DNA from 4 places in the Janthinobacterium sp. BJB446 genome. Region 2 is predicted to be linked to each of the others. Evidence: predicted binding sites of a transcription regulator. Region 2 holds the regulator's gene; each other region holds the start of a gene.
The links. Region 2 encodes sigma-54, which starts transcription at its own class of promoters, with help from an activator protein. Its sites were predicted from a motif close to TGGCANGNAANCTGCTTT; they were not measured.
Positions count from the first base shown of each region.

Region 1: adh (aldehyde dehydrogenase) is a predicted target of sigma-54. The motif match lies at 1,877-1,894, and genes of this name have one in related genera.
Region 3: pedF (cytochrome c-550 PedF) is a predicted target of sigma-54. The motif match lies at 2,500-2,517, and genes of this name have one in related genera.
Region 4: urtA (urea ABC transporter substrate-binding protein) is a predicted target of sigma-54. The motif match lies at 2,615-2,632, and genes of this name have one in related genera.

Region 1 is NZ_PDZK01000011.1:8,841-13,051, reverse strand. It holds gene CSQ92_RS28285 (TonB-dependent receptor family protein) at 1-474, opposite strand, end outside; gene CSQ92_RS28280 (beta-propeller fold lactonase family protein) at 679-1,635, shown strand; gene adh (aldehyde dehydrogenase) at 1,980-3,500, shown strand; gene CSQ92_RS28270 (DUF779 domain-containing protein) at 3,556-3,945, shown strand; gene CSQ92_RS28265 (PQQ-dependent methanol/ethanol family dehydrogenase) at 3,995-4,211, shown strand, end outside.
Region 2 is NZ_PDZK01000007.1:54,613-58,823, reverse strand. It holds gene lptA (lipopolysaccharide transport periplasmic protein LptA) at 1-210, shown strand, start outside; gene lptB (LPS export ABC transporter ATP-binding protein) at 210-965, shown strand; gene CSQ92_RS26590 (RNA polymerase factor sigma-54) at 970-2,448, shown strand; gene hpf (ribosome hibernation-promoting factor, HPF/YfiA family) at 2,518-2,880, shown strand; gene CSQ92_RS26580 (enoyl-CoA hydratase/isomerase family protein) at 3,015-4,100, shown strand; gene rapZ (RNase adapter RapZ) at 4,101-4,211, opposite strand, start outside.
Region 3 is NZ_PDZK01000011.1:14,475-18,685, reverse strand. It holds gene CSQ92_RS28305 (RtcB family protein) at 151-1,386, shown strand; gene rtcA (RNA 3'-terminal phosphate cyclase) at 1,403-2,422, shown strand; gene pedF (cytochrome c-550 PedF) at 2,553-3,038, shown strand; gene CSQ92_RS28290 (substrate-binding periplasmic protein) at 3,064-3,897, shown strand; gene CSQ92_RS28285 (TonB-dependent receptor family protein) at 3,955-4,211, opposite strand, start outside.
Region 4 is NZ_PDZK01000001.1:2,560,811-2,565,021, forward strand. It holds gene urtB (urea ABC transporter permease subunit UrtB) at 1-1,200, opposite strand, end outside; gene urtA (urea ABC transporter substrate-binding protein) at 1,309-2,562, opposite strand; gene CSQ92_RS11290 (DUF4349 domain-containing protein) at 2,761-3,549, opposite strand; gene CSQ92_RS11295 (transglutaminase-like domain-containing protein) at 3,566-4,123, opposite strand.

The sequences.
Region 1 (4,211 bases), on a different contig from region 2:
GCCGTAGATGGCAGAAAATGGCCCACGCAATACTTCGATGCGCTCGGCCGTATCGAGGTTGAAAGTGGCGGCCTGGCCCTGGCCGTCGGGCATGCTGGCGGGAATGCCATCGCTGATCAGCTTGACACCGCGCACGCCGAAGGCCGAGCGTGCGCCGAAGCCGCGCGACGAGATCTGCAAGTCTTGCGCGTAGTTCTGGCGGTTTTGCACGACCAGGCCCGGCACGGCGGCCAGCGCTTCCGACGCGTTGACGCGGATTTGGCCATCCTGGATGCGGGCGCTGTCGACCACGTCGATCGAGGCCGGCACTTCCTGGCTGGGGTGGGCGATGCGGCTGCCGCTGACGACCACCGTATCCATCAGTTGTCCGGCGGCCAGGTCAGCTGCTTCGGCGGCAAAGACGTGGGGGGCGAGGGTGGCGCTGCCGGCGACAAACAGGCTGGCGATGGTGTTCAGGCGGAAACGGTGCTGCATGCGGATTCTCCAATGTGAATAAAAGCCTGCTTGATCGCGTGCGCGGTACAGGTCTGCGTAGGTGTATCAAGCAATATGCCTGCCATGTCTCCATTGGTGGGCTGAAATTATACGCGTGTCAGTGGCACGGCGTTTGCATACAGCAATGGGCAGATGCGCCGCTACCGCGCGCTTTTCCTGTGTTTTGCCATTGAAAAGGTGATTATGCCCAACTTCTTCTCGCGCTTGCGCCAGGTGTGCTGGCTGCTGCCGGCGCTCGCCAGCACCGCCCTCCAGGCAGCTCCCTTTGCCTATGTCCCCAATGAAAAATCGGGCACCTTGAGCGTGATCGACACGGCTACCGACCAGGTAGTGCGCCAGATCGCGGCAGGCAAGCGGCCGCGCGGCATCGCCGCCGACCCCAGCGGACGGCAATTGTTTGTCACGGATGCCGCCAGCAGTGCCTTGTTGCTGATCGATAACGCTGCCGGCGCGCCCGTGCGCACGGTGGCGCTGGGCAAGTCGCCCGAAGGCGTCAGCGCTTCCCGGGACGGTCATTACGTGGCAGTGGCCGTCGAGGAAAACAATAGCGTGGCCTTGCTCGATGGCCAGACAGGCACCTTGCTCGCCGATATCAAGGTGCAGGGACGCAACCCGGAACATGCCGTCTTCAGCCCGGATGGACGCTGGCTGCTGGTCAGCGCGGAAGAGGCGGAGCAAGTCGATGTCATTGATGTAGCGCAACGCCGCCAGGTCGCGTCCATCGCCGTGGGACTGCGTCCGCGCGGCATCGGTTTCAGTCCGGACTCGGGCCGCGCCTATGTGGCGTGCGAACTGGTCAATGCCGTGTACGTGATCGACATGGCCGCGCGCAAGGCGATTGCCACCATTCCAGCGGGCAAGAATGCGAATGGCATCGTGGTCCATCCCGATGGCAAGCAGGTGTATGTCTCGAATGGCACGGACGGCACGGTGATGGTGATCGACACGGCCAGCTACCAGGTCACGGCCACCATTCCCGTCGGCAAACGTCCGTGGAATATGGCCATCACGCCCGACGGCGCCAAGCTGTACGTGGCCAATGGCCGCTCGAACAGTGTATCCGTCATCGGCACGGCCAGCGCGCGCAAGGTGGCCGACATTGCCGTGGGTGAATTGCCCTGGGGCGTGGTGATTCGTTGATTCCTTGGTGGCACAGGCGCAGGTGTTCCAGTCTGGTACACCTGTTCCATTGTGCAGCGGCGCAGGGGAGATGCCGCAGGGCTGGCCCGGATTGGAACAGGACGTCTTCACCTTGTTCAAAATGCAAACAGGCCCACGTCCCCACCCAAGCAGGTGGCTTGCGCTGAAAAACGTGCCGGGGTTGATGCCGCGCCCTTGTAACAGGGATAAAACCGGCTAAGTTTGTAGTGCGATGGCGAGCTGGCACGGCATTTGCGGAAGACTCCGTGTACTCACCCCATCTGTACCAGGACGTTTGATTTTAATTAAGTAATTCCATTCTAATTAACCCGATAGAGGACGACATGAATCTCGCAGACATCAGCAAACTGGGCGTAGCCAATCCCTTCAAACAACGCTATGACAATTACATCGGCGGCAAATTCGTTGCACCAGTAAAAGGTGAATACTTTCCTAACATCACGCCCATCACAGGATTGCCGTTTTGCGAAATCGCCCGTTCCACGACGGAAGACGTCGAGCTGGCGCTGGATGCCGCGCACGCCGCCAAGGATGCCTGGGGCAAGACTTCGCCGGCCGAGCGCGCCAATATCCTGAACCGCATCGCCGACCGCATCGAACAGAACCTGAGCCTGATCGCCACGGCGGAAACCATCGACAACGGCAAGCCGATCCGCGAAACGATGAATGCCGACATTCCGCTGGCCATCGACCATTTCCGTTACTTCGCCGGTTGCATCCGCGCCCAGGAAGGTTCCGTCGCACAAATCGATGCGGAAACCTATGCCTATCACTACCATGAGCCGCTGGGCGTCGTGGGCCAGATCATCCCGTGGAATTTCCCGATCCTGATGGCCGTGTGGAAACTGGCGCCAGCCTTGGCCGCCGGCAATTGCGTCGTCTTGAAACCGGCCGAGCAGACCCCGGCTTCCATCATGGTATTGATCGAGCTGATCGGCGACCTGCTGCCGCCGGGTGTGCTGAACATCATCAACGGTTTCGGCCTGGAAGCGGGCAAGCCGCTGGCCTCGAGCAAGCGCATCGCCAAGATCGCCTTTACGGGCGAAACGGGCACGGGCCGTCTGATCATGGGTTATGCCGCGCAAAACCTGATTCCCGTCACCCTGGAACTGGGCGGCAAGTCGCCGAATATCTTCTTTGAAGACGTGATGGATGCCGATGATGATTATTTCGATAAGTGCCTGGAAGGTTTTGCCATGTTCGCGCTGAATCAAGGTGAGGTATGCACTTGCCCATCGCGCGTGCTGATCCAGGAATCGATCTACGAGAAATTCATCGAACGTGCCCTCAAACGCGTGGCCGCCATCAAGCAGGGCAACCCGCTCGACTCGTCCACCATGATCGGCGCGCAGGCGTCGCAGGAGCAACTGGAAAAAATCCTGTCCTACCTCGACATCGGCCGCCAGGAAGGCGCGGAAGTGCTGGCCGGCGGCGAGCGCAACACGCAGGCGGGCGACCTGGAAGGCGGCTACTACGTGCGTCCGACCGTGTTCAAGGGCAATAACAAGATGCGCATCTTCCAGGAAGAAATCTTCGGACCCGTCGTGTCCGTGACCACTTTCAAGGATGAGGCCGACGCGCTGGCGATTGCCAACGATACTTTGTATGGCTTGGGGGCCGGCCTGTGGACGCGTGACGGTTCGCGTGCCTTCCGCATGGGCCGCGCCATTCAGGCGGGCCGCGTGTGGACCAATTGCTACCACCTGTATCCGGCCCACGCCGCGTTCGGCGGCTACAAGCAATCGGGTATCGGCCGCGAAAACCACAAGATGATGCTCGACCACTACCAGCAAACGAAGAACTTGCTGGTGAGCTATAGCCCTAAAGCGCTGGGCTTCTTCTAAACCGGCAACAGGCGCCGCGCCTGCAGTCCAGGCGCGGCGCGCAGAAAGGGATGCCATGAGTGCAGCAATTGCCCGGGTGGTCGCCACCGATGCGGCGCTGGAAATGATGGACAAGTTGCGCCAGCGTCACGGCCCGCTGATGTTTTTCCAGTCGGGCGGATGCTGCGACGGCAGCGCGCCCATGTGCTATGCGCTGGGCGAGTTCGATGTCAGCGACACCGATATCTATCTCGGCAATTTGAATGGCACACCGTTCTACATGGGGCTCGAGCAATTCGAGTACTGGGAGCATACCCAGTTGATTATCGATGTGGTCGACGGCAATGGCGGCATGTTTTCACTCGACAACGGCACCGGCAAGCGCTTCCTGACGCGCTCGCGCCTGTTCACCGATGAAGAGTGCGCGCTGTTGCATGCCCAGCCGCATGAGCACCGCAAGACTTGATACACACATACTAATAAAACAGAGGGAGATGATTGTGCAGAAAAAAATCATGGGGATACTCATCGGTTTGGGTTTGGCATCGCTGGCCCAGGCGGCCGACGTGGGCAATGTCACCAATGCCATGCTCGACAGCACGGCGAAGAATCCGGCCAGCGTCCTGTCATTTGGCATGGGTACGCAGGGCCAGCGCTATTCGCCGCTGACGCAGATCAATGACAAGACCGTGGCCAAGCTGGTGCCGGCCTGGTCGTTCTCGTTTGGCGGCG
Region 2 (4,211 bases):
CTGACGCGCCTGGAAGGCACGAAAGTGACCGACGTGGCCAATGGCGCCTTCATCTCGTATGACAGCCGCAAGGAAGTGTTTACGATGGAAAATTCCAACAGCGGCACCAGCACCCCGGATGGCGGCAGCGTGCGCATGGTGATCCAGCCGAAAACCAAGGCACCGGCGGCGGAGAAAGCGCCGGCCACGCCTGCGCCAGGAAAGAAATAATGGACAATACTCGTTGCGGCAGCACCCTGATCGTTCGCGGGCTGCAAAAAACCTATGGCAAGCGGCAAGTCGTGCATGATGTCTCGCTGCAAGTCGAATGCGGCGAAGTGGTGGGGCTGCTGGGCCCGAACGGCGCCGGCAAGACCACCTCGTTCTACATGATCGTCGGCCTGGTGCCGTCCGATGGCGGCAGCATCGATATCAGCGGCGTGGACATCTCCAGCCTGCCGATCCACCGCCGCGCGCAGATGGGCCTGTCCTACCTGCCGCAGGAAGCGTCCGTCTTCCGCAAGCTGACGGTGGAAGACAATATCCGCGCCGTGCTGGAAATCCAGACCGTCGAAGGCCGTCCGCTGACGAAGGCCGAGATCGAGGTGCGCCTGGATAAATTGCTGGCCGACTTGCAGATTGAAAAGCTGCGCGAGAACCAGGCCCTGTCCCTGTCGGGCGGTGAGCGCCGCCGCGTGGAAATCGCCCGCGCGCTGGCCACCGATCCCCGGTTCGTGCTGCTCGACGAACCGTTTGCCGGTGTCGATCCGATCGCCGTGATCGAGATCCAGCGCATCGTACGCTTCTTGAAGGAGCGCAATATCGGCGTGCTGATCACCGATCATAATGTGCGCGAGACGCTGGGTATCTGCGACCGTGCCTACATCATCAACCAGGGCTCGGTACTGGCGTCGGGACGCCCCGACGACATCATCGCGAACGAGTCGGTACGCCGGGTCTATCTGGGCGAACACTTCCGCATGTAAGCCAATGAAACAATCATTGCAGCTGCGCACTTCGCAGCACCTGGCACTGACGCCGCAGTTGCAGCAATCGATACGCCTGTTGCAATTGTCTACCCTGGAATTGCACCAGGAACTAGAGCAACTGCTGACGGACAATCCCTTGCTCGAACGCCTCGATGATCCGCTCGACCGTTCGCTGCGCCTGCTGTCCGATGGCGCCTTGAGTTCCACGGCAGCGCCGGCCGAAGCACCGTCCCAGCCGCCGGGCCAGGAAGCGCCCGCAGCGCCGGCCGAAGCGGAAACCTTTGATGGCGATGCCGGCGAGGGTCCGGCCGCCGCGGATGGCGGCGACAGCGACTGGAGCGAGGCGAGCCGCGGCAAGGCGCCCGACGACGAAGATTCGCGCCCGCAACTCGAAGCCCATCACTGCACCCTGCGCGAACACCTGATGGAGCAGATGCGCGTGACGGTGCTCGAATTGCGCGACCGCGCGCTGGTCGAGTTGATTATCGATGCGCTCGACGACAATGGCTACCTGGAAGAGTCGCTCGACGACATCCTGGCGCGCCTGCCGGAAGAGCTGGAAATCGATGCCGACGAGATGCGCACGGCCTTGTCTCTCTTGCAAAGTTTCGATCCGCCCGGCGTGGGCGCGCGCAATGCGTCCGAATGCCTGGCGCTGCAAATCAAGCGCTTGCCGCACATCGCCATGGTGACGCGCCGCATGGCCCTCGTCATCGTGGAAAAGCACCTGGCCTGGTTTGCCCAGCGCGATTTCAACAAGCTGAAAAAAGCCCTCGATTGCGACGATGAAGACTTGCGCGAAGCGCAGACGGTGATTCGCCAGTGCAATCCGCATCCGGGCGCCGTGTTCGCCTCGGACGTCTCCGATTACGTGGTGCCCGACGTCGTCGTCAAGCGCGCGCGCAATGGCTGGCAAGTGACCTTGAACAACGATGTCATGCCGCGCCTGCGCGTCAATGCCATGTACGCCAACTTGCTCAAGCAGGGCAAGGGCGAGGGCGCCATGGGCGCACAGTTGCAGGAAGCCAAGTGGCTGATCAAGAATATGCGCCAGCGCTTCGACACGATCCTGCGCGTGGCGCAGGCGATAGTAGAAAGACAAAAGAACTTTTTCTCGCATGGGGCCGTTGCCATGCGTCCCCTTGTGCTCCGTGAAATAGCTGATACACTGGGTTTACACGAGAGTACTATCTCGCGGGTAACAACTCAAAAGTACATGCTGACCCCGCACGGCATGTTCGAGTTGAAATATTTCTTTGGTAGCCACGTCGCCACCGAAGCGGGGGGCGAAGCGTCATCGACGGCGATACGGGCATTGATCGTGCAACTGACAGGAGCAGAAGACCCTAAAAATCCTTTATCCGACAGTAAGATTGCGGACATGCTGGGGGAACAAGGCATGGTGATTGCGCGACGTACTGTTGCCAAATACCGGGAAGCGTTGAAAATTCCGCCAGTGAGCCTGCGTAAGTGTTTGTAAGTTTTTTTCGGTTCCTCTGCGGGCCGGATAGGATGGACCGCACGAACCCGATCATCTTTAGGAGTGTGTATGAATCTCACCATCAGCGGACATCATCTCGAAGTGACACCAGCCATCCGTGAATACGTACAAACGAAGCTGGAGCGCGTGAAACGTCATTTCGATCAAGTCATCGATATCGCCGTGATTCTGACCGTGGATAACCTCAAAGAGAAAGAAAAACGTCAAAAGGCTGAAGTCAACCTGCGTTTGAGCGGCAAGACTGTCTATGTGGAAAGCTTGGCGCACGACCTGTACGCCGCGATCGATACCCTGATCGACAAGCTCGATAGGCAAGTGATGAAATACAAAACCAAAGTGCAAGGGCACGGTAAAGAGGCGATCAAGCATCTGCCAGACAACTCCGAGGAAGAAGCCGTCGTCGCCGTCTAAGGCCACCCGCTTCCAGCAGTTGTGATCAACTAAGGGCGCACATCTTGCGCCCTTTTTTGCGCCTGGACCTTTTGAGCGCAATGTTCGCCGCGCAGGGGCTAAAATGTTTGCACTTTCACTTCTTCCTGCCTGCCATGAGCGACTTCGTCCAGACTTCCATCCGCAACCGCACGGGCCATATCGTGCTCGACCGTCCGAAAGCCTTGAATTCCCTGTCGCTGGAGATGGTGCGCGCCCTGAGTGCGGCCCTGCTGGCCTGGCGCGACGATCCGCAGGTGGACGCCGTGGTGATCCGCTCCAGCAGTGAAAAGGCCCTGTGCGCCGGCGGCGACATCCGTTTCTTTTACGATGCGGGCCTGGCCACGCCGCAAGGCGGCAGTGCCTTGCTGGAGGATTTCTTTACGGAAGAATATGCTTTAAATCATTTAATTCATTTCTACCCAAAACCGTATATTGCCGTGATGGATGGCGTGGTGATGGGCGGCGGCATGGGCGTGGCGCAAGCCGGGCCGGGCAACCGCCTGCGCATCGTGACGGGCCGCACGCGCATGGCCATGCCGGAAGTCAATATCGGCTTGTTTCCGGACGTGGGCGGCAGTTATTTTCTATCCCGCCTGGCCGGCCAGCTGGGCCTGTACCTGGGCTTGACGGGCTTGACGATCAACGCGGCCGATGCCCTGTACACGGGGCTGGCCGATGTCTACGTGCCTGAGGCGCAGATGGGGGCGCTGCTGGACCTGTTCGAATCGACGCGGGGCGAGGCCTTGCCGGTGGCCATCAAGGCGCTGGCGGCGCCTTTCCAGGCCGAGGCGGGGGTGTCTCCCCTGGCCACGGCGCGCGCGGCGCTGGACCGCCATTTCGGCGCCCCTTCCGTGGCCGCCATCATGGCCTCGCTGGCGCAGGATGACAGCGCGTTCGCGGCCAAGGCGCTGGCGGCCATGCGCCAGCGTTCGCCCTTGATGATGTCGGTGACCCTGGAATTGCTGCAGCGGGGCGCCCACCTGGGCGTGGCCGATTGCCTGCGCATGGAGCGCACGGTGGTGCGCCACAATTTTGAACATGGCGAAGTGCTCGAGGGCGTGCGCGCGCTGGTGGTCGACAAGGACAATGCACCGCGCTGGAACCCTGCCAACCTGGACGACGTCGATGCGGCCATGGTGGCGCGCTTCTTTGCCCCCGTCTGGCCAGCCGCGGCGCATCCGCTGCGCCACCTCGACTAATTAGCTGCGTTCGCGGTGGCGCAGGACGACGCGTTCATTCGGGCCGAAATACTGCGCCAGCCGCTCCGCCATGTACACGGAGCGGTGCTGGCCGCCCGTGCAGCCCAGGGC
Region 3 (4,211 bases), on a different contig from region 2:
ACTTGTCATGCGCCGCAGTGCCCCGAATGCAGACAGGATTACATCGATCAGCCGCGTCAAACCGGCCTGGCGTGCGCAGTACGCCGCCAGAAAATCCTGTCCCTCCTTGTCGGGTTGTCGTACTGATTACAATAGAAAATGAGAGAAGCGATGAAGAAAGAAGAATACGAAGTCCTGCATACCGAAGGTAGCCGTCCTGTGAAAATGTGGACACGTGGCGTGCCCGTCGAAGAAGCGGCTAAAAAGCAATTGCGCAACACGGCGACCCTGCCGTTTATTTACAAGCACATCGCCGTCATGCCCGACGTCCACCTGGGTAAAGGGTCGACCATCGGCAGCGTGATTCCCACCTTGGGCGCCGTGATTCCGGCGGCGGTGGGCGTGGATATCGGTTGCGGCATGATGGCGGCGAAAACCACGCTGACGGCGAATGATCTGCCCGATAATCTGGGGCCGCTGCGCAGCGCCATCGAACGCGCCATTCCACACGGGATGTCGCCAAAGACGCGCGGACACCGCGGCCGCGACGAGGGTTCCTGGCATACGCCGCCCTCGGTGGTCGATGCCGCATGGCTGCAATTGAAGGATGAATTCGATGCCATCTGCCTGAAAACGCCGAAGCTGAAAAATACGAACAATTATCGCCACCTGGGGACTTTGGGCAGCGGTAATCACTTCGTCGAGGTCTGTCTCGATGAACAGGGTTCCGTATGGTTCATGCTGCATTCCGGTTCGCGCGGCGTGGGCAATGCCATCGGCACGCATTTCATCGAACTGGCCAAGCAGGATATGCGCACCCACTTCATCAACCTGCCCGACCAGGATCTGGCTTACCTGGCCGAAGGAACGCAGCATTACGACGATTACGTGGAAGCGGTGGGCTGGGCGCAACGCTTTGCGCGCAACAACCGCGAAGTGATGATGCAGAACCTGATCGCCGCCGTGCGCACGGTCATCCATAAACCGTTCCAGACGCACGTGGAAGCCGTCAACTGCCACCATAACTATGTGCAGAAGGAGCACCACTTCGGCAAGGATGTATTGATCACGCGCAAAGGCGCCGTGTCGGCCCGCGCGGGCGAACTGGGGATCATTCCCGGCTCCATGGGCGCGAAGAGTTTTATCGTGCGCGGCAAAGGCAATGCGGAGAGTTTCCATAGCTGCAGCCACGGTGCGGGACGCACGATGAGCCGCACGGAAGCGAAGCGGCGCTTCAACCTGGATGACCAGATCCGCGCCACGCAAGGCGTGGAATGCCGCAAGGATGAAAACGTGATCGATGAAATTCCGATGGCTTACAAGGATATCGATGCGGTGATGCTGGCGCAGCGCGAGCTGGTCGATGTCGTGCATATCTTGAAGCAGGTCGTCTGCGTCAAAGGATAATAGAGAGAAAACAGAGATGATAGAAATAGATGGAGCGCAAGGCGAAGGCGGCGGACAGATTTTACGTTCGGCGCTGAGCCTGTCGATGATCACGGGGAAACCGTTTCGGCTGATTAACATTCGCGCGGGGCGGGAAAAGCCCGGCTTGCTGCGCCAGCATCTGCTGGCCGTGCAGGCGGCAACCGCCATTTGCGGGGCGCGCACGACGCCGGTGGCGCTGCGCGCGTCGAGCCTGGAATTCGTGCCCGGCCCTCTGCGCGGCGGCGATTACCGCTTTGCCATCGGTAGCGCGGGCAGTTGCACTCTGGTATTGCAAACTCTGTTGCCGGCCCTGCTGCATGCGGATGGACCATCCACCGTGCGCATCACTGGCGGCACGCACAATGCCATGGCACCGCCCGTGCATTTCCTGCAGCGCGCATATGGCCGTGTCCTGGAACAGATGGGGGCCGAGGTGGATATTACGCTGCAACGCTACGGCTTTCATCCTGCGGGCGGCGGCGAGGTGATGGCCACCGTGCAACCGTGCCAGCGCTTGCGCCCCATCGCATTGCTGCAGCGCGGCGAACGAAAGGCGGGGTATGCGGAAAGCGTGGTGGCGGGCGTGCATGTGCAGGTGGCGCAGCGGGAGCTCGAGCGTGTCGCCGGGGGCATGGGCTGGAGCGGCAAGCAGTTGCGCCTCGTCGGCTTGCCGGCGGAGCAGGGACCGGGCAACGTCCTGTTGCTGACGCTCGAGCATGAGCATGTCACGGAAGTGTTTACTTCGTTCGGTGAAAAGTCCTTGCTGGCCGAATCCGTGGCCAAGCGCCTGTTGAACGAGGTGCGCGCCTATCTCAAGACGGACGTGGCCGTCGGTGAGCACCTGGCCGACCAGCTCTTGCTGCCCATGGCGCTGGCCGGCGGCGGTAGCTTCAGTTGCAACAAGGTATCGCAACATGCGCTGACGAATGCGGAGGTGATTGCCCGGTTTTTGCCCGTGCGTATTACTTTCGAGCAGCAGGAGCGGAGCAGCATCTGCACGGTGGCCGCCGCCTGACGCGCGCGCTGACACAACTGGCTGTTGCAGCTGTTCCAAATTGATACATGGTCGGCCGGATGTGGGGCATAGACGCATGGCATGGCATTTGCTCTTCTTTGGTATTGACTAAAAAACCAAGGAGACCAGCATGACCTATTCCATTCGTACCCTGCTCGGCGTGGCGGCCGCCGGCGCCGTTGCCCTCACTTCCCTGCTGACCTTGCCGCATGCCTATGCGCACGGCAATGTCACGCCGCAAGGCGTCGATACCACGGGCTTGCCCAAGGTAGGCGACAAGTGGCTCGAGCAAAACCCGTATCGGGGCAACAAGCTGGCCTTGACGGTGGGCACCTCGGCCTACAACCAGAATTGCGCCCGCTGCCACGGCATCGAAGCCATCTCGGGCGGCATCGCGCCGGACTTGCGCCAGCTGGACCGCGATTGCTTCGGTATCAAGAATGAGACAAAGAAACAGGCGTGCTACAAGGAGACGGATAATTACTACCTGGCCACCATACGCCACGGTAAAGTGCGTAATGGCGCTGTGTACATGCCGCCGTTCGAAGGCGTGTTCAACCAGGAAGCCATGTGGGCCATCAAGACCTATCTGGAAACGCGCCGCGAGTCGAATTAAGTCGAACTGATCACGAAGGAGTCCCATGCGTTCATTTCAATTCCGGGGCAAGCGCGCGATGATCTCGCTCGCCTGCCTGGCGCTGTGCGCAGCCGCGCCGGCGCGTGCCGACTGGCAAAAAGTGCAGCAGTCGGGCAGCCTGAAAGTGGCTGTGTACAACGAATTCGCGCCGTTTTCCGACAAGGGCGTGGGCATCGATATCGATATTGCCGAAGCGCTGGCGAAAAAGCTGGGTTTGAAACTGAGCTTGCTGCCATTTCCCGCCGGCGAGAACTTGAACGATGATTTGCGCAATATGGTGTGGAAGGGGCATTACCTTGGTTATGGTCCCGCCGATGTGATGCTGCATGTGCCGGTCGACAAGAAGTTGATGGCGGATAACGACAAGGTCGAGATCTTCGCGCCGTACTACGTGGAAACTGTGCGCCTGGCGCGCAGTGCGCAAGCCGTGCCGCAATTCGATGGCGTCGCTTCGCTGGCCGGCAAGCGCATCGGCGTGGAAAAGGTCTCGATCGCGGCCATGCTGATGCTGGGTGAAGACAATGGCAAGTACCGCGACGACGTGCGCATCTTCGACACGGCGGCCGAAGCCCTGCAGCAATTGCAGGCAGGGCAACTCGATGCCGTGCTGGCCAACCGTTCGGAGATCGAATCGGTGCTGAAAAGCGATCCCGCTTTTCCCTTGAGCGAAGTGGCGTTCGCCCGCTTGCCGCGTGCCGGTTGGGCCGTGGGCCTGGCCGTCAGCCGCCAGCAGCTCGACGTGGCCAAGTTGCTGCAGGCAGCCATGAACGAAATGGCGGCCAGCGGCGAATTGAAAACCATCTTTGAAAAATATGGCGTGAAGGAAGCGCGGCCCTGACGTAGCGTGCTTGAGTTGAAAAGCCCGTGCATCGATCGATGCGCGGGCTTTTTATTTTTAGAAACTATATTGGGCGCTGACGCCCAGCAACCAGTTGCGTCCCGGCGCCGCTTCATAGTAGCGCTTGTTGCTGTCGCCGACGATGACGGAGCCCACGTAGGTCTTGTCGAAAAGATTGTTCAGGCGGGCAAATTCCTTGAAGCGCCAATTCCCCACGTTTTGTTTGGCGTTGACGCGCGCATTGAACACCGTGTAGCCGGGCGCCGGCTTTTCGCTATTGCTGTCTTCCGCGTAGACCTGGTTGCTGGCCACGC
Region 4 (4,211 bases), on a different contig from region 2:
GATCAGCCACACGGCCGCCACGACGACGATGGCAAAGCCGATGATGGCCAGGCGGTTGTACGGCAGCACGAGGCCGCCCAGCACGGTGACGCCGCCCGACATCCAGGCGGGATTGGCCACTTCCACGTTTTGCGCGCCGAAGACCGTGCGCACGGCCTGCATGAGGATCAGGCTGATGCCCCAGGTGGCCAGCAGGGTTTCCAGCGGCCGGCCATACAGCCAGCGGATCACCGTGCGCTCCAGCATCACGCCCACCAGTCCCGCGACAAAAAAGGCGGCCGGCAAGGCGGCCAGCAGATACGCATCCTGCAAGCCAGGCAGGTAGCTGCGGAAGAACAGCTGGCACAGGTAGGTCGTGTAAGCGCCTATCATCAGCAATTCGCCATGCGCCATGTTGATGATGCCCATCAAGCCAAACGTGATGGCCAGCCCCAGCGCGGCCAGCAGCAGCACGCTGCCCAGCGAAATGCCGTAGAACACATTGCCGGCGAAGTCCATGCGCGCCACCCGTCCCTTGATCTGGCGCATGGTCTCGATGGCGGCCAGCTGCACGGCCTCGTCCGGCTCGCCGGCCTTGCCATCTGGTCCTTTCTCCAGCATGGCTTGCAGCGCGGGCAACAGGCGCGCATCGCTGCTGCCCGCCAGCGCCTGCACGGCGGCCTTGCGCGTGGCGGCGTCGGGCGCATGCAGGTTGGCGCTGGCGATCAGCACCTGCAATATCTGTTTGATGTCAGCATCGTTTTCCTGCGCCAGCGCAGTGCGGATCAGGGGGACCTGCGCGGGATCGACGGATTGCTGCAGCGCCTGCGCGGCGGCCAGGCGCGTGGCCCGCTCGGGCGCCAGCAGTTTCAACCCCGACAAGGCGCCCGCCACGGCCGCGCGCAAGCGGTTGTTGACCATCACGCCATCGATGCCATCGGGCAGCGGCACGCTCTGGCCGCTTGCCGGCTCATATGCCTGTTCACCGTCGACGATATACACCTTGCCGTCGGGGGCCGCATATAACTGATCGTCCTGCAAGGCTTGCAGTACACGGGCGGCCTCGGGCGTGGCCAGGGTGGCGATCTGGGCGACGGCCGCGATCCTGGTGTCGGGATCGTCGCCGGATAGCGCTTTGAGCAGATCGGGAGGGATGGCAGCCTGCGCGAACGAGGATAGCAACAGGCAGGCGAGGACCAGCAGTTTGGGGATGAACCTCATTGTAAGTTCCATGGAAAAACTGCACGGGGCGTGCGCTTACCCCAAAGGCGAGGACTGGGGTCGGACCCTGAGGGTCCGACCCCGGCATTTGCTGGTGGGTAATAGCGCCTACAACTTCTGCTTGCCCTCATTCCCCTTGATAAACGGGCTCCACGGCTGGGCGCGTATCGGTTCCTTGGTTTTCCACACGACATTGAATTGCCCGTCGGCCTTGATCTCGCCGATCATCACGGGCTTGTGCAAGTGGTGGTTGGTCGGGTCCATGGTCAGGGTAAAACCGGACGGCGACTTGACGCTCTGGCCGGCCATGGCGGCGATCACCTTGTCCGTGTCCGTCGATTTCGCTTTTTCCACGGCTTGCGCCCACATGTGGATGCCCACATAGGTCGCTTCCATCGGGTCGTTCGTCACGACAGAACCCGCGTTCGGCAGCTTTTGCGCCACGGCATACGCTTTCCACTGCTTGATGAAGGCCGTATTCACGGGGTTCTTGACGGATTCAAAGTAATTCCACGCCGCCAAGTGCCCCAGCAGGGGCTTGGTATCGATGCCGCGCAATTCTTCCTCGCCCACGGAAAACGCGACGACGGGCACGTCCGTGGCTTTCAAGCCCGCATTGCCCAGTTCCTTGTAGAACGGCACGTTGGAATCGCCATTGATGGTGGAAATGACGGCCGTCTTGCCGCCCGTGGAAAATTTCTTGATGTTGGCGACGATGGTTTGATAGTCGGCATGGCCGAACGGCGTGTAGACCTCGCTGATATCGCTATCCTTGACGCCTTTGCTTTTCAGGAAAGCGCGCAGGATCTTGTTGGTGGTGCGCGGATACACATAATCCGTGCCCAGCAGCACGAAGCGTTTGGCGCCGCCTCCATCCTTGCTCATCAGGTATTCCACGGCAGGAATCGCCTGCTGGTTCGGCGCGGCGCCCGTATAAAACACATTCTTTTCCAGCTCCTCGCCCTCGTATTGCACCGGGTAAAACAGCAGGCTGTTGAGTTCCTTGAACACCGGCAAGACGGATTTGCGGGACACGGATGTCCAGCAGCCGAACACGACAGCCACTTTATCCTGCGCCACCAGCTGGCGCGCTTTTTCCGCGAACAAGGGCCAGTTCGACGCGGGATCGACGACGACGGCTTCCAGCTTCTTGCCCAGCACGCCGCCCTCGGCATTGATCTCGGCGATCGTCATCAGCGCCACATCCTTGAGCGACGTTTCGGAAATGGCCATGGTGCCCGACAGAGAGTGCAAGATGCCCACCTTGATGGTGTCGGCGGCCAAGGCTGCCTGCATGGTGGTGGACATGGCCAGGGCCAGTGCGCCGGCGGCGGCCGCTTTCAGGATGATGCGTCGTGTCATGGGGACTCCTGTGATGGGTTCGTGGGGGTCGAGCTGGGTCTGCTATGTTGTTAAAGCAGAATGCATGCCAGCACCGGCAGGCGTCCGCCATGGTGCAAGCGGCGCTCGCCGCACGAAAAAAAACCTGGCTGCACAAGGACTGTGCAGCCAGGTTTCAAATTGCCGTAAAACGGTGCGCAGGACGCAGCAATCCCGGCATCAATCCTTGCGCGGAGCTCCACGCAGACGGCGCCAGCCCTTGCGGCCCAGCGGGAACAGCAGCACGAAAGCGATCAGCCACGGCAGAATGTAGGCCATGGCAGTGATGGCGTTGGCCACGCCTTCCGACAGGTTTTCCGTGAAATTGCCCAGCGCGCGCTTGACGGGCCGCCAGAACGATTGCCTGCCTTCGGCGCTGATGGCCACGTTCAACAAGTCCGTATCGATACGCTGCATCAATAGCGCATTGGCGGCCGTCGCCTGCTCCAGTTCCACTTGCACGGTGGCCAGTTCCTTGGTCACCTTGATGAGGGCATCGACGTTGGTGCCCGAGCGTTTTTCCAGGTCTTGCAATTGCGCCTGGTATTGCTTGAGCATTTCCAGGCGTTTCTTGCTGTCGAGCACGGGACGGCCCAGGTCTTCCACCTTGGTACCCTGGCTGGTGACGTCGCCTTCGGCCGCGACCAGCGCGACGAGCTTCTTGATGCCGGCCGGCTTGGCGCGCATGCTGATGCGCGCATGCACGTAGCGGCCGCTGTCGACGCTGGAATCGAGCAGCAGGCAGCCGTTTTCCGTATCGGCCTTGCAGGCGGCGACCACTTTTTCATACAGGGGCCGCACTTGCGCCTCGCGCGTATCGACGCTGACATTATGTTCATAGGCAAGGAACTCGCTGCCCTTTTCCTTGCCTTCGAGACGCGCGGCGCTCGACTGCCCGCCGCTCTCGCCCTTGCTGCCGCAGCCGGCCAGCAGCAACAGTCCAAACAGGCATATGGATATTTTTTTCATGATTTCTTTCTTTGGATTATTTTTGCAGCGGCAACAATTCGATATCGGGCAAGTGCGCCGCCACATCCTGCACGGTCGCATGGCAGGTCAAGGACGCCACCACCTGCGGCAACGGTTCCGGCCAGATTTCCGGCAAGTCGCGCTCTTCGGTCGCCAGCACGGGAAAGGCCAGCTGTTCCCGTGGCGGCGTGAAGGCGGCAGCGACGCCGGGCTTGTTGCCGCGCGCATCGATGCGGTACCAGCCGAACTCCTGCAGATGCACGGCATTCAAGCCATGCAGGCAGAACGGCGGCCCCACCTCGCCCACGGCCAGGCGCTGGTAGCACAGGCCGGCAGGAATGCCGTTGGCGCGCAGCAGCGCCGCCAGCAGATGGCTCTTCGCATAGCAATAGCCCGTGCCGTGCTGCAAAACGTCGGAAGCACGGCAGGTGACGGGATTGCGCTGGTAGTCCCAGCTATGGGCGATCTCGTCGCGCACGAAGGCAAAGCAGCGGGCCGCGATGGCGGCGTCGCCCACCGCGCCTGCCGCCAGTGCAGCCGCCTTGGTGCGCACGGCAGGATGGTCGCTGTCCATGTAAGTGCTGCTGGCTAGATACGGGGAAAAGTCGGTAGACATGGCGTCAAGGTCAGGCAAAAAGATAATGCGCGATTCTAGTCGAAAC